4 regions of the Candidatus Thiodiazotropha endoloripes genome follow, and region 1 is predicted to be linked to each of the others. Evidence: predicted binding sites of a transcription regulator. Region 1 holds the regulator's gene; each other region holds the start of a gene.
What was found. Region 1 encodes sigma-54, which starts transcription at its own class of promoters, with help from an activator protein. Its sites were predicted from a motif close to TGGCANGNTNCNTGCTT; they were not measured.
Positions count from the first base shown of each region.

Region 2: nifV (homocitrate synthase) is a predicted target of sigma-54. The motif match lies at 1,660-1,676, and genes of this name have one in related genera.
Region 3: urtA (urea ABC transporter substrate-binding protein) is a predicted target of sigma-54. The motif match lies at 1,241-1,257, and genes of this name have one in related genera.
Region 4: A3193_RS02390 (PEP-CTERM sorting domain-containing protein) is a predicted target of sigma-54. The motif match lies at 1,162-1,178, and genes of this name have one in related genera.

Region 1 is NZ_LVJW01000006.1:915,136-918,316, forward strand. It holds gene hprK (HPr(Ser) kinase/phosphatase) at 1-58, opposite strand, end outside; gene ptsN (PTS IIA-like nitrogen regulatory protein PtsN) at 58-528, opposite strand; gene hpf (ribosome hibernation-promoting factor, HPF/YfiA family) at 559-879, opposite strand; gene A3193_RS14780 (RNA polymerase factor sigma-54) at 1,033-2,517, opposite strand; gene lptB (LPS export ABC transporter ATP-binding protein) at 2,724-3,181, opposite strand, start outside.
Region 2 is NZ_LVJW01000003.1:1,729,103-1,732,283, forward strand. It holds gene cysE (serine O-acetyltransferase) at 1-483, opposite strand, end outside; gene nifV (homocitrate synthase) at 480-1,634, opposite strand; gene nifS (cysteine desulfurase NifS) at 2,097-3,181, opposite strand, start outside.
Region 3 is NZ_LVJW01000003.1:173,176-176,356, forward strand. It holds gene urtA (urea ABC transporter substrate-binding protein) at 1-1,187, opposite strand, end outside; gene A3193_RS00835 (proline dehydrogenase family protein) at 1,562-3,181, shown strand, end outside.
Region 4 is NZ_LVJW01000003.1:516,763-519,943, reverse strand. It holds gene A3193_RS02395 (hypothetical protein) at 1-146, opposite strand, end outside; gene A3193_RS02390 (PEP-CTERM sorting domain-containing protein) at 505-1,119, opposite strand; gene A3193_RS02385 (GlxA family transcriptional regulator) at 1,421-2,461, opposite strand; gene A3193_RS02380 (alpha/beta fold hydrolase) at 2,567-3,181, shown strand, end outside.

The sequences.
Region 1 (3,181 bases):
GCTCAAGTTCACTGGCAAATTCGTCGAAAAGATCGCGAATGGTGTAGTTGGATGGCATCAATCTGATGAGGTTATGGTTTCTCGCTGCTTGATCAACTGAAACAGTTGCTGCGTTGTTTCCGCCTCACGCAGTGCGGTACAAAAGGGGGGGTCATCGAACATTCTGGCCAACTTCGCCAGCAGCTGAAGATGTTCGTCTGTGGCCTGTTCCGGTACCAGCATGGCGAACGCCAGATCGACCGGCTGACTGTCTATGGCGTCGAAATCGACACCATTGGGCATCTGAATGAACGCTGCGGTGGCCTGTGTGACCTGAGACATGCGCGCATGGGGTAGCGCAATTCCTTTGCCCAGTCCGGTACTGCCGAGTCGCTCCCTCTCAAGCAATGCATCGAACACAATATCCTGTGACAGCCCGGGAGCAGCATCGGCCAATCTCTGACCAAGCTGCTCAAGGGCGCGTTTTTTACTGGCTGCCTCCACACCGCAGCCGAGACGTTCCTCAAGCAGAAATCCGTCGGGAAACATGGAGACCTCGCCAGTTCAATCTATCGAAAGTTACTCAACTGCATACTTCACACCGCTACCGGCGCGATGACTCTGCATCTTTTCTTTGTGTTTAATCACCTGCCTGTCCAACTTGTCAGTCAAGCCATCAATGGCGGCATACATATCTTCCTGCACTGAATCAGCGAATACGCTGGCACCGTTCACTTGCATGGTGGCTTCCGCCTTCTGCCTCAGCTTCTCAACGCTCAAGATGACATGCACATTGATTACATTATCAAAATGCCGCTCAAGACGTTCGAATTTATTATCTACATAGCTTTTCAAGGCATCGGTTACTTCCACATGATGACCGGTAACGCTTATTTGCATAATTATCTCCTGTCTTAGATGAGTTGGCTCATCACTCTGACCGACTCGCTGAATCGATTCCCGAAACCATCGATCAGGCTGACCATGAGGCCGGATTCGGCTGGAACCACAACCCCTGTTTTCATAGACATCCTGAGCGGTAGATCAATTCACCTACATCAGTCGTTTACGCTCATTCGACGGCGGTATGCTCATCGATTCACGATACTTTGCCACCGTTCGGCGGGCCACTTTGATGCCCTGTTCCGATAGGATGGCGGCGATCTTGTTGTCGCTGAGCGGTTTGCTTGTGTTTTCAGCGGCAATCAATTTTTTAATCAGTGCTCGAATCGCGGTGGAGGAGCACTCCCCGCCGGCACTGGTGTTGACGTGGCTGGAGAAGAAATACTTGAACTCCAGCGTGCCCCGGGGGGTATGCATATATTTCTGGGTCGTCACCCGGGAAATGGTCGATTCATGCATCTCCAGTGCCTCGGCAATATCCCTCAATACCAGCGGCTTCATAGCCTCCTCGCCATGCTCAAAAAAGCCCCGCTGATATTCAACAATCTTACTCGCAACACGCAGAATAGTCTCATTACGGCTCATCAGGCTTTTAATGAACCAGCGCGCCTCCTGCAGATGGTTCTTAAGAAAGGTGTTGTCATCGCTCTGATCCGCCCGCCGGATCAGGCTGGCGTAGTCATTGTTGACCCGAAGCTTGGGGGTAACCTCCCCATTCAGCTCCACAACCCAGCGGTTGTTGCGCTTGCTGACGAAGACATCCGGAATCACATATTCAGGCTCACTTTTTGCGATTGCCGTGCCCGGATGGGGATTCAGGGTCCGGATCAGCTGCATGATGGCAGCGAGCTCCTGCTGATCCACCTTCATGCGACGTATGATCTGATTCTGATCCTGGGCGGAGAGCAGATTGAAGTGATCCCGGCAGAGTTTTATCGCCTGATCCCGATAGGGGGTCTCTTCCGCCAATTGACGAAGCTGAATCAGCAGGCAGTCCTGGGCGCCCTGGGCTCCGACACCCGGTGGATCGAATGCCTGAATCCGATGCAGTACCGCCTCGACATCCTCCAGGGTCGCTTCCTCATCATTCAGCGAACTCAGAATATCCTGCAGGTCGCCTTTGAAGTAACCATCCTCATCGATACTGTCGATCAGGGTGGTGGCTATCACGATATCCTGTTCGGTGAAAGGGGTCAGGGTCATCTGCCAGACCAGATGGTCATGCAGGGTTACAGCGCCGCTACGCTGTACCAGATAGTCATGGTCTGCGGCATCTCCGCCGCTGCTGGCCGGCGGCAGGTAACTGTCGTAGACATCGGTCCATTCACTGTCCACCGGCAGATCCTCGGTCAGCTGGCTGCTGTCGGTCTGAATCTCCCGCTCGTTATTGATGTCATTCGACCCCTCGACTTCCTTGCTCTCCCGGGTCTGTTCACCAGCCTCCTGGGCATCTCCCTCTTTCTGCAGCTGAGTGCTGAACTCCTCCTCGCCCTCAAGCATCGGGTTGGTCTCAAGCACCTCCTGAACCTCCTGGCTCAGGTCGAGCGCAGAGAGCTGCAACAGGCGGATTGCCTGCTGCAATTGAGGAGTCATGGTGAGATGTTGTCCGAGTCGGAGCTGTAGAGCCTGCTTCATAGCAGAGATATCTTTAAACCTGGTATGTTATTTGTATGTCTTTATTCTCATTTTAGCTAAAAATAGCCGCCTACGGAAAGATTCTTCTTCACTGGGTCGATTCTCCTGGGTTCACACCACACTCCAACTTATTCCATACTGATTGAGACCGCCTTCAGCGCGCCTGCCGCTGCCTGTTTAATCCATTAAAAAACAGTGTTATAGACTCACATCGTAAAATTTTCACCCAGGTAGACACTGCGCACCTCCTGGTTGCCGAGGATCTCCTCGGTGGTTCCCTCCGCCAGCACTTTACCACTGTTGATGATGTAGGCCCGGTCGCATATATCGAGTGTCTCCCTGACATTATGATCGGTTATCAGGATCCCAATCTTTAAGGATTTCAGATGCTGGATGATCTTTTTGATATCGATCACGGCAATCGGATCGACCCCGGCAAAGGGCTCATCGAGCAAAATGAAGGCGGGCTCCATGGAGAGGGCCCGGGCAATCTCCAGTCGGCGCCGCTCGCCACCGGAGAGACTCATCGCCATGCTCTCCCGCAGATGCTCGATACCGAACTCCGTCAGCAACTGGTCACATCGGGCCTTACGTGCCTGGCTACCCAGCTCTTTGCGATGTTCCAGTATCGCCAGAATATTCTGCGCCACCGTCAATCGCCTGA
Region 2 (3,181 bases), on a different contig from region 1:
CCTGACCTCTTCCCCAACCTCGATGGGACCAAGAATTTTTGCACCGGCACCTACCACCACCCGATCACCAAGTGTTGGATGACGCTTGCCTTTGTTCCAAGAAACACCGCCCAAAGTGACGCCGTGGTAGAGCGTGACATCATCCCCCACTACAGCAGTCTCTCCGATTACCACTCCCGTGCCATGATCAATAAAAAAGCGGCGTCCTATGGTTGCCCCGGGATGAATATCGATACTGGTCCAGATCCTGCCGATATAGGAGATAAGTCTCGGAAGATAACGCCACCCCCTCTTCCACAGGCGATTGGCCATACGATAGAGCATGATCGCATGTACCCCGGGATAGGTCGTTATAATCTCCAGGCGGGTACGTGCGGCAGGATCACGATCGAATACACAACGGATATCCTCACCCACCATTTGCCAGACAGACCCTGGACTGGAGGGTCTATCAACATCAGCGATCGCTTCACTGTTCATCATTGACGTTTCCACTCCTGTGCGTCCTTATTGATTTCCAGATAGAAGCGGCGTAAATCTCTTGGTTCCGGTGGTTGTTTATTCTGTACTGCGTGGAGTCTCACTCTCATCAGGAGTGATTCTGCCTGAGCCCGATTGAGGGCCATTCCCATGTCTGCATAGGCCTGAATTACTGCATGACTACCGGAGTGCTTGCCTAAGACAAATTGATGATCGCGTCCCAATTCAGCAGGATCGACACCCTGGTAATTGCGTCTGTCCTTCATCAGCCCGTCTACATGGATACCGGCTTCGTGTGTAAACACACCGGCTCCAACAAGGCTTTTCTGCCATCCAACCTTTCTGCCGGAGGCGTATTCAACCAGTTCTGATAGGGAAGAGTATCGGGTCATGTCTATCTCATGTCCCTGATCGTGAAATCGGCGCAATCCCATCACCACCTCTTCAAGTGGCGCATTACCCGCACGTTCTCCCAGGCCATGTACAGTCGTATTGACATGTGTTGCACCACCACGAATGGCGGCCAGGGTATTGGCGGTGGCGAGACCAAGATCATCATGAGCATGCATCTCTATCTCGATATCCGAAACAGCACGAAGATCGCGGATGGCATCGTAGACCTGAAAGGGTTCCAGGATCCCGACGGTATCTGCAAAGCGAAACCGTCGTGCACCAGCGATTTCCGCCTGTTCGACCACCTGCCAGAGGAACTCAGGATCAGCTCGGGAAGCATCTTCTCCACCAACGCAGACTTCAAGACCTAAATCCAGGGCTTCCTTGATACAGGGTCCAATCTGTTCAAGCACCCACTCCCTGGAACGACCGAGCTTGTTACTGATCTGTTGGTCGGAAACCGGCATTGAGAGATCGACCATCTGTACACCTAAGCCACGACAGTGGTTGATATCCTGACTGTGCATGCGACACCAGACCATCAGCCTGGCATGATTTACACTCGTGGCAACTGCCTGAATCGCTTCACGCTCTTCAGCACCCATTGCCGGAATGCCTACTTCCAGTTCAGAGATACCCAACTCATCGAGTGAGCGACTGATGGCAAGTTTTTCCTGTAGGGTAAATGACACCCCGGCAGACTGTTCACCATCTCTCAGGGTGGTATCGTTGATGGTCACTGTGGATGGTTTGGATTGCATATGGGTCTCCTTGTTATTTAGGAGTTTGCAATCACTGTGCCATTATATTTATATCTTAAAATTCAATAAGATAAAAATTTCCAATATCTGTCTGAGTGGTTGGTTACCACGAATTGTAGGAAAGGCGACAATCGTGTCATTGGGCTATCGTCACCTTGGCGATTAACAACCGGCCGACTGGATAAAGACTACTTGGGCCTGTTAACACGAATCCAATAGGTCCTAAGCGGTAACAGCATTTCACGGCAGTTGTTTTAGTTACCTGCTTGCAGTTCATGCAACTCATTCTATGGTAGTCATACTTTTCGATCTGGCTTGGAGAACTCCGGAGAAGTTGTCATGTAATGCACCGATTCTCTTACCCTCTATTGTTTGATAGAGGATAAGAGCTACAGATATTCAAAAAAATACCGCAGCACGCTGCGGTAAAGAACGGAGAGGAATCAGCCAGCGCTGAATAAACTATGCATAACTGGGTGCAAATGCCTTTTCAGGCTCTTCCACAGGTCCATCACCACTCCAGTAGGGGGAGAGCTGACGCAATTGAGCCACAATGGGTGGCATCGCATCAATTACCCGCTCTATTTCTTCCATGGTGTTGTAACGTGAAAGGGATAATCTGACTGAACCGTGCGCAGCAGTAAACGGAATATCCATGGCCCGCATCACATGTGATGGTTCCAGGGAGCCTGAGGTACAGGCAGAGCCACTGGAAGCGGCGATTCCCATCTTGTTCAACAATAAAAGTATGGCTTCACCTTCGATATACTCAAAAGCGATATTGCAGGTATTGGGAAGTCGATTATTTGGATCTCCGGTTACAAAACAGTGGTTTACTTTCTCAAGGATCCCCTGCTCCAACCGATCACGCATTGCCTTTACTGAAGACTTTTCGTACTCCATTGCTTCCATTGCCATTTCGCAGGCCTTACCAAGTGCAACGATCGATGCCGCATTCTCGGTACCTGCCCGACGCCCTCTTTCCTGGTGTCCGCCCCTCAGGAGTGGACGGAAGCGTACACCTCTGCGTAGATAGAGTACGCCAATCCCTTTTGGAGCATGTAATTTATGACCAGAAAGGGAGAGCATATCGATACAGGTATCTTTCAGATTAATCGGTAGCTTGCCTACAGCCTGGACCGCGTCTGTATGAAACAGCACGCCCGCCTGACGCGCCAATTCGGCCATCTCTTCGACAGGGAACAGTGTGCCACTCTCATTATTGGCCCACATTACAGAGACAATCGCAACATTATCTGAAAGCAGCTTATAGTACTCCTGAATATCGAGACGTCCTTTACTGTCCACTTTCAAATAGTGAACTTTGTAACCCTCTTTCTCCAAATGTTCACATAGAGTGAGTACGGCTGGATGTTCCACCACTGTGGTGATGATCTCCTTTCTGTCAGGCTGAGCTTTGAGTGCTGACAGTATTGCGGTAGAGTCGGACTCTGTACCACAGGAGGTAAAAATTATCTCTGAGTCGTACTCTGCTCCCAGTAGTGTCTGGACCTGCTTACGGGCTTTCTTCAAAGCTCGCCCTACCT
Region 3 (3,181 bases), on a different contig from region 1:
GCATCACCGGCTACCAGGCCTGATGTCTCCCAGACTACTTCGAACTGCCCATCTTCCTGAATCTCACCAATCAGTACGGGCTTGGTGACATGATGGTTGGGCATCATCGCTGACAGGCCACCGGTTAGATTTGGAACAGCTACGCCGATAATGGCTTCCTGAACCGCTTCCGGATCTGTGGTGCCCGCCTTCTCAACCGCCTTGACCCACATGTTGAAGCCGATGTAGTGGGCTTCCATGGGATCGTTGGTTACCCGTTTTTCATCTTTGATGAAACTCTTCCAGGCAGTGATGAACTCCTCGTTGGCTTCGCTATCCACGCTCATGAAGTAGTTCCATGCAGCCAGGTGTCCAACCAGAGGTTTGGTGTCGATGCCGGAGAGCTCCTCTTCACCCACCGAGAAGGCGACGACAGGAATGTCTTCTGCAGAGATTCCCTGGTTACCAAGCTCTTTATAGAAGGGGACATTGGCATCACCGTTGATGGTTGAGACCACAGCGGTCTTGACCCCGGTGGAACCGAATTTCTTGATATCCGAAACGATGGACTGCCAGTCGGAATGACCGAACGGCGTGTAGTTGATCATAATATCCTTGTCTGCCACTCCCTTGCCTTTCAGATAGGCTTCGAGAATCTTGTTGGTAGTGCGTGGGTAGACATAGTCAGTACCGGCCAGAACCCAGCGATTTACACCGATCTCATTCATCAGGTAATCAACCGCCGGAATCGCCTGCTGGTTTGGTGCGGCGCCGGTATAGAAAACGTTCTTGGAGGACTCTTCACCTTCGTACTGTACCGGATAGAAGAGCAGGCCATTCAACTCCTCGACCACCGGCAGTACAGATTTCCTGGAAACCGAGGTCCAGTTACCGAAGATTGCGGAGACTTTATGTTTGCTGAGCAGTTCACGTGCTTTTTCCGCGAATAACGGCCAGTTTGAAGCAGGATCGACCACGACCGGTTCCAGCTGTTTGCCAAGCAGGCCGCCATTTGCATTCTGCTCTTTGATCAGCATCAGCATGGTGTCTTTCAAGGTGGTCTCACTGATCGCCATGGTGCCGGAGAGTGAATGCAGAATACCTACCTTGATGGTGTCGGATGCCTGTGCAATCGAGGTGATGGAGAGTGCAAGACCTGTAGCTGTGCCAAGAACCAATTGCTTTAGTTTCTGTTTCGATATGCTCATCTGTTATTCGTCCTATTTCGTTAGAGTCAACGTTTTTGGTCTGAGGAGCCTTATCGCATGTACTGTGCCAACTATAAATATTTGTTCTATTTCAATTAGATATCTCATTTTAGTGCAAGTGGAATTTTTAAGGCGCACAGTTTTGGCGCTTGATGCATATGGTTTTTCGAGTTTCTGACCCAAAGCGGTGCGGATGGGGAGTGGGAGAAGCACCAGAAAGATGCATTTGGTTGTTTAATTACTATTTCATCTACATAGGTGTGTTGTTTGGTTCTGCCCCCAAGTCGTTGTGGTGCAGGAAAGGGTGTTCAGTTACCCCTGGTCAAAAGGAAGCCGACTAAACTTAAATTAAAAAAAGGTGACAGGAGTTGAAGGTGGACAGGTCGTTTGAAGACGAGATTCAACAGATTGGCCGTCAGATGTGGCAACAGCGTCAGCTCAAGGAAGGGATCAATCGATCCGCCTGGATCGACCGTTTGCTTCCCCAGTTGATCGCCGATAATCATTTGCGCACCCAAGCACTTAGGTTCATCGATGCCGTGCCGATGCTGAACGATGATAAAACTTTGGTGAGACATTTCAAGGAGTACTTTGGTGAAGTGGATCCGGGCCGTCTCCCGGCGCTGATCAGTTGGGGAATCAGACGCATCTCCCTCTATTCCATACCAGGCTTTATGGCGCCGGTTATCAGGGCTGCGGTGAAAGGCGTTGCGCATCGATTCATAGGCGGTGAAACCGTGGCTGAGATCGTTGATTCGGTATCCAGGTTGCAGCAGAGCGGCATCCATACCAGCCTCGATCTGCTCGGCGAGGAGACGGTAAGCGAAAAAGAGGCGTTTGCCTATCAGCAGGCCTACCTTGATCTGATTCAGCAGCTCGCCAGGCAAGGGTTTGATGATCTGAATCTTTCACTCAAGCTCTCATCCCTCTATTCGCAAATCACACCGGTCGATACGGATGGCGCGGTTGCAATTCTGTCTGAGCGGTTGATGCCGATCTGTGATGCGGCAATGGATGCTGGGATCAGCCTCTGTCTCGATATGGAGCAGTATGACTATAAAGCGATAATTTTCAGAGTGTTTAAACACCTCGCCATGCAGCCATCCTATCGGCAGTGGCAGGGGTTTGGTGTGGTGTTGCAGGCGTATCTCAAAGAGAGTGATGAGGATTTGACTGAACTGCTCGAGTGGGTTGAGCAGCGTGGCGTGCCTGTCTCTGTCAGACTGGTCCGTGGCGCCTATTGGGATATGGAGACCGTAATGGCACGACAGCAGGGCTGGAGTGTACCCGTGTGGCAGACAAAAGCTGAAACGGATGCTTGCTATGAACGTTGTTTAAAACGCCTTTTTGCATCGCCACTGATCTATCCTGCGGTAGCAACCCATAATATCCGTAGCCTTGCCTGTGCTGTTGTATTGGCCGATCAGACGCAGCGTTCGCCGGACAGTTATGAGTTTCAGATGTTGTACGGTATGTCTGATGAGCTCGAGGGTCTGGTTACAGAGCGCGGCCTGAAACTGAGACTCTACATGCCTTATGGCGAACTGCTACCGGGTATTGCCTATCTGGTTCGTCGGTTGCTCGAAAACACATCGGACCAATCCATACTGCCGGTGCTGGAGAGTGCGGATGTTGAGAGAGTCCTCGCTCCGCCTCAGGTTGGTGAGAATCGGCGCTCTGAGTTTGAGGCGGAGTTCATCAATCATCCACTGCACCGATTTACCCAACAGTCGGAACGTGAAAACTTTGCCGCTGCATTGAGATCGGTTGAACAGAATCTGGATAAGACCTATCCACTGTTACTGGCAGGTCATTTAACAATCGAAGAGGCTTTTCTTGAATCATTCAATCCTGCCAAGCCTGATGAAATCGTTGGGCGAGTGGTCCGGGCCGGTGAGGATGATGCGGAAGTGGCATTGCAGAGAGCAGTCGATGCGCAACGTGATTGGGGGCGGAAACGATTCAGTGAAAGGGCCGATCTGCTTCAAGCGGCG
Region 4 (3,181 bases), on a different contig from region 1:
AACCCATAACTCAACGCCACTGTAGCGGCAATAAATGATAATGGGGGTAACTGCTCAACTTGCAACAACATTAATCCATAAAAAACGAATATTCCCGATACTACAAAGCTTAATACAGTCCAAAGAATAATGATCGGCTTACTCATATTTCACCACATTTTGAGAAATCGCTTCTTGGTTTTTATTTAACGGGCGAAGTTGATTGTTAGACAGCTAATCGTATTCTGATAATCTTAACTTAGAGCAGGCATCACGAGCTGACTCTCGTGAGTCAGCAGGACTACCATCTAACTCCTGCATATTCCCAAGGCTTGATCGGTGACCTATAACTGGAAATAGGCTTTAACCCATGTAGCTCATAGGTGGTTTAATAATCTTAAATGATACTTAACTCTGGTACTAGTTTAACTTAGTCTGGTTGCTTATTCTTCCCAGCCATACTCTGCAAAAAAAATCCAGCTTCAGACGAAGCTGGATTTCCTAAACCAGGTTCTGGAGTTTTGTTTAAGCTTGCTTACGCCGACGGGATCTGTATCCCAATCCAGCCAAGCCGACACCAAACAGTGCAAGGGTCGATGGCTCAGGCACATTCGTCACTTCAACCGCATCGAGGAAATTGCCTGCAGTGCCTGCCGTCGGGGTGACTGAGGTAAAGGTCAATGTGATTTCGTCACCGGTACCCAAAAAGCTATCGGCAAAATGATTCCACTGACCCGTAACATGATCGTCCACGAGCTGATCCAGAATAGTACCGCCGCTATCTTGCAAAGTTACTCGAAAGGCTTCCGAGCTATTCCGTCTTGCACGATAGGCAAAGCTGATGTCATACACTTCAGACAATACGGAGTCGAATGACTGATAAATAGTCCATGCGGTTCCATCGTAAGCGTGGGCATTCAATTCCCCATGCTGGCTGCCTTCGTAAGAATCAACACCCAGAAAGCCCGAGGCCCAGACTTCGATATTGTCGCCCTGCCAACCCCCTGTGGGATCCGAACCATAGGTCCATCCACTGGTAATGCCAGGTGACTCAAAACCACCGTTCACAATTAAATTACTGTGCGCAAAGCCACTTACGGTCAGCAGGCAAACTGCAGTAAGTATTTGAAATCTATTCATTCGAACATTACCTAAATATCGATTGCTCAATTCCAGTTATACACGCAAATATGCTGCCATTATTTATAACTCACTGTATTTACAGGCAACACCACATAATAATAGGAAATAATTTACTAAATTGGATCAATTTTTGACGATACATCATTTTAGTGTAAAAAAATCCGACAATTAACGAATGTCATCAATCATCCCTATTCACAACACCTTAGCGCTCAGATCCAGTGAGTTCAGATATGTCAATCAGTGTTAACAGAGAATCACCTTTCCTAACCAATTGCTTGAGCCGGAAACCATCCAGTCAGTCAGTCTTTCGGGATCTGTGCAACGGGGACGCTCTTCCAATCTGGCGTCTGCTCCTAAAACGTTTTCGATATTCACCCATGGTCATGCCGATACTACGTTTGAACAGACGCCTGAACGAGCTGATGTCCGTGTAACCGACACTGTTGGCGACGCTTTCGTGTGACTTGCCTGTACTCTCAAGCAGCCACTTTGCCCGGTCGATCCTTAGGCTTTGCAAACAGGCATTCGGCCCCTGACCCGTTGCGCTTTTAAATCGCCGGATCAGTGTCCGATCACTGACATTCAAGTATGCGGCGAGTTCAGGAACCTGTTGCGGATCACTCAGATTCTTCTGCATCAGTTCATGAGCCCTGGTAACCACCGGGTCATCATATTTACGCACGCTGCTGACGCGAAAAGCTGCCTGCGAGTGTCGACTGCTGTCGAGCAACAGGTAACGGGCCGTCAAATGGGCAACCCGGTGATTGCTGAAACGTCGAATCACTTCCAGCATCAAGTCCTGATAGGAGGTGGAAGCACCGGCACTGAGAATGGAATCCGCGGCCACCAGCAACTCACTACTCTCCAGCCGGACATCCGGATATCGGGCCGCAAACAGACCTTCCACGGGCCAGCCAGTGGTGGCTTGCTTGTCCTTTAGTAAACCGGCTTCAGCAACGAAAAAACTGCCGGTGCAACTGCTGGTGATCAGGCTCTTCCCGGCAGCGCGCTTGGTCAGCCAGTTGACCAGCGGCCGGTTGTTTTCAAGGATGCTGACCAGGCGGGTTTCATCGATGACTGACATTCCGGGTATGTAGACCACATCCACAGGGCGTATTCCCTTTAAGCTGCAATCCACCGCCTGCAGCATGCCATTGCCGGTTTTTACCGGCAGGCCTGACACGGAAACCACTTTCCACTCATAACGGGGCAGTTGCTGTTTGCCCATCGCCTCACTGATTCTGTTGGCCGCGTAGAGCATATCGATGGAACCGGCGATGGCTGAGGCCATGCACTCTTCTATCACTACGATGGCGACGGAAACGGTCGTTTTCATGTTGGCGAATATGGCATTAAAAATGTCATTTATGACTCTTACTGACAACCTAGTCCAAGACTATATTTTTTTCAACACCGGTAATCTGCCCTGAGGAGAACGAAGATGCCCCTATCGACCGCACAAGCCATATCCGCACCAGACAAACGCAAAAACGGGCCCAAACACACACCGATTCAGTTCGCGTTCTCCGCCCTGACAGGGGTCTCTCCCTATCTGGCCGGACGATTGGCCACCTTCTTCTGGTATCGCACCCAGCATCGTCCCGTAACAGTTGATGAGCAACGGGTATTGGAACGGGCTACTACTGAAGTCAGAAAATTTGCTAACAAGTCAGTCTGCATCTATCGATGGGGCAAGGGTGCACCTGTGCTGCTTACGCATGGGTGGAACGGCAATGCCGGACAGATGACCTTGCTGGTGGAGGCGCTGGTGGCTCGGGGCTTCCAGGTCACCGCATTTGATGCGCCAGGACATGGTCACTCTTCTGGTAATAGCACGGACATCCTTGAAATCAGCGACTTAATCACTCAACTGCTGCAAGAGTCCGGCGAAGATACGGCCGTAGTCGCCCACTCCTTTGGCGGCATGTGCGCCATGCACGCAATCGCAAATGGTGCGCGTGCGAACTCTGTAGTCTGTATTTCACCACCTAGGGATGTCACCACCCTATTGCAGCAGTTTATCAAAATCCTGAGAATGGACAGTGCCGTAGTCAAT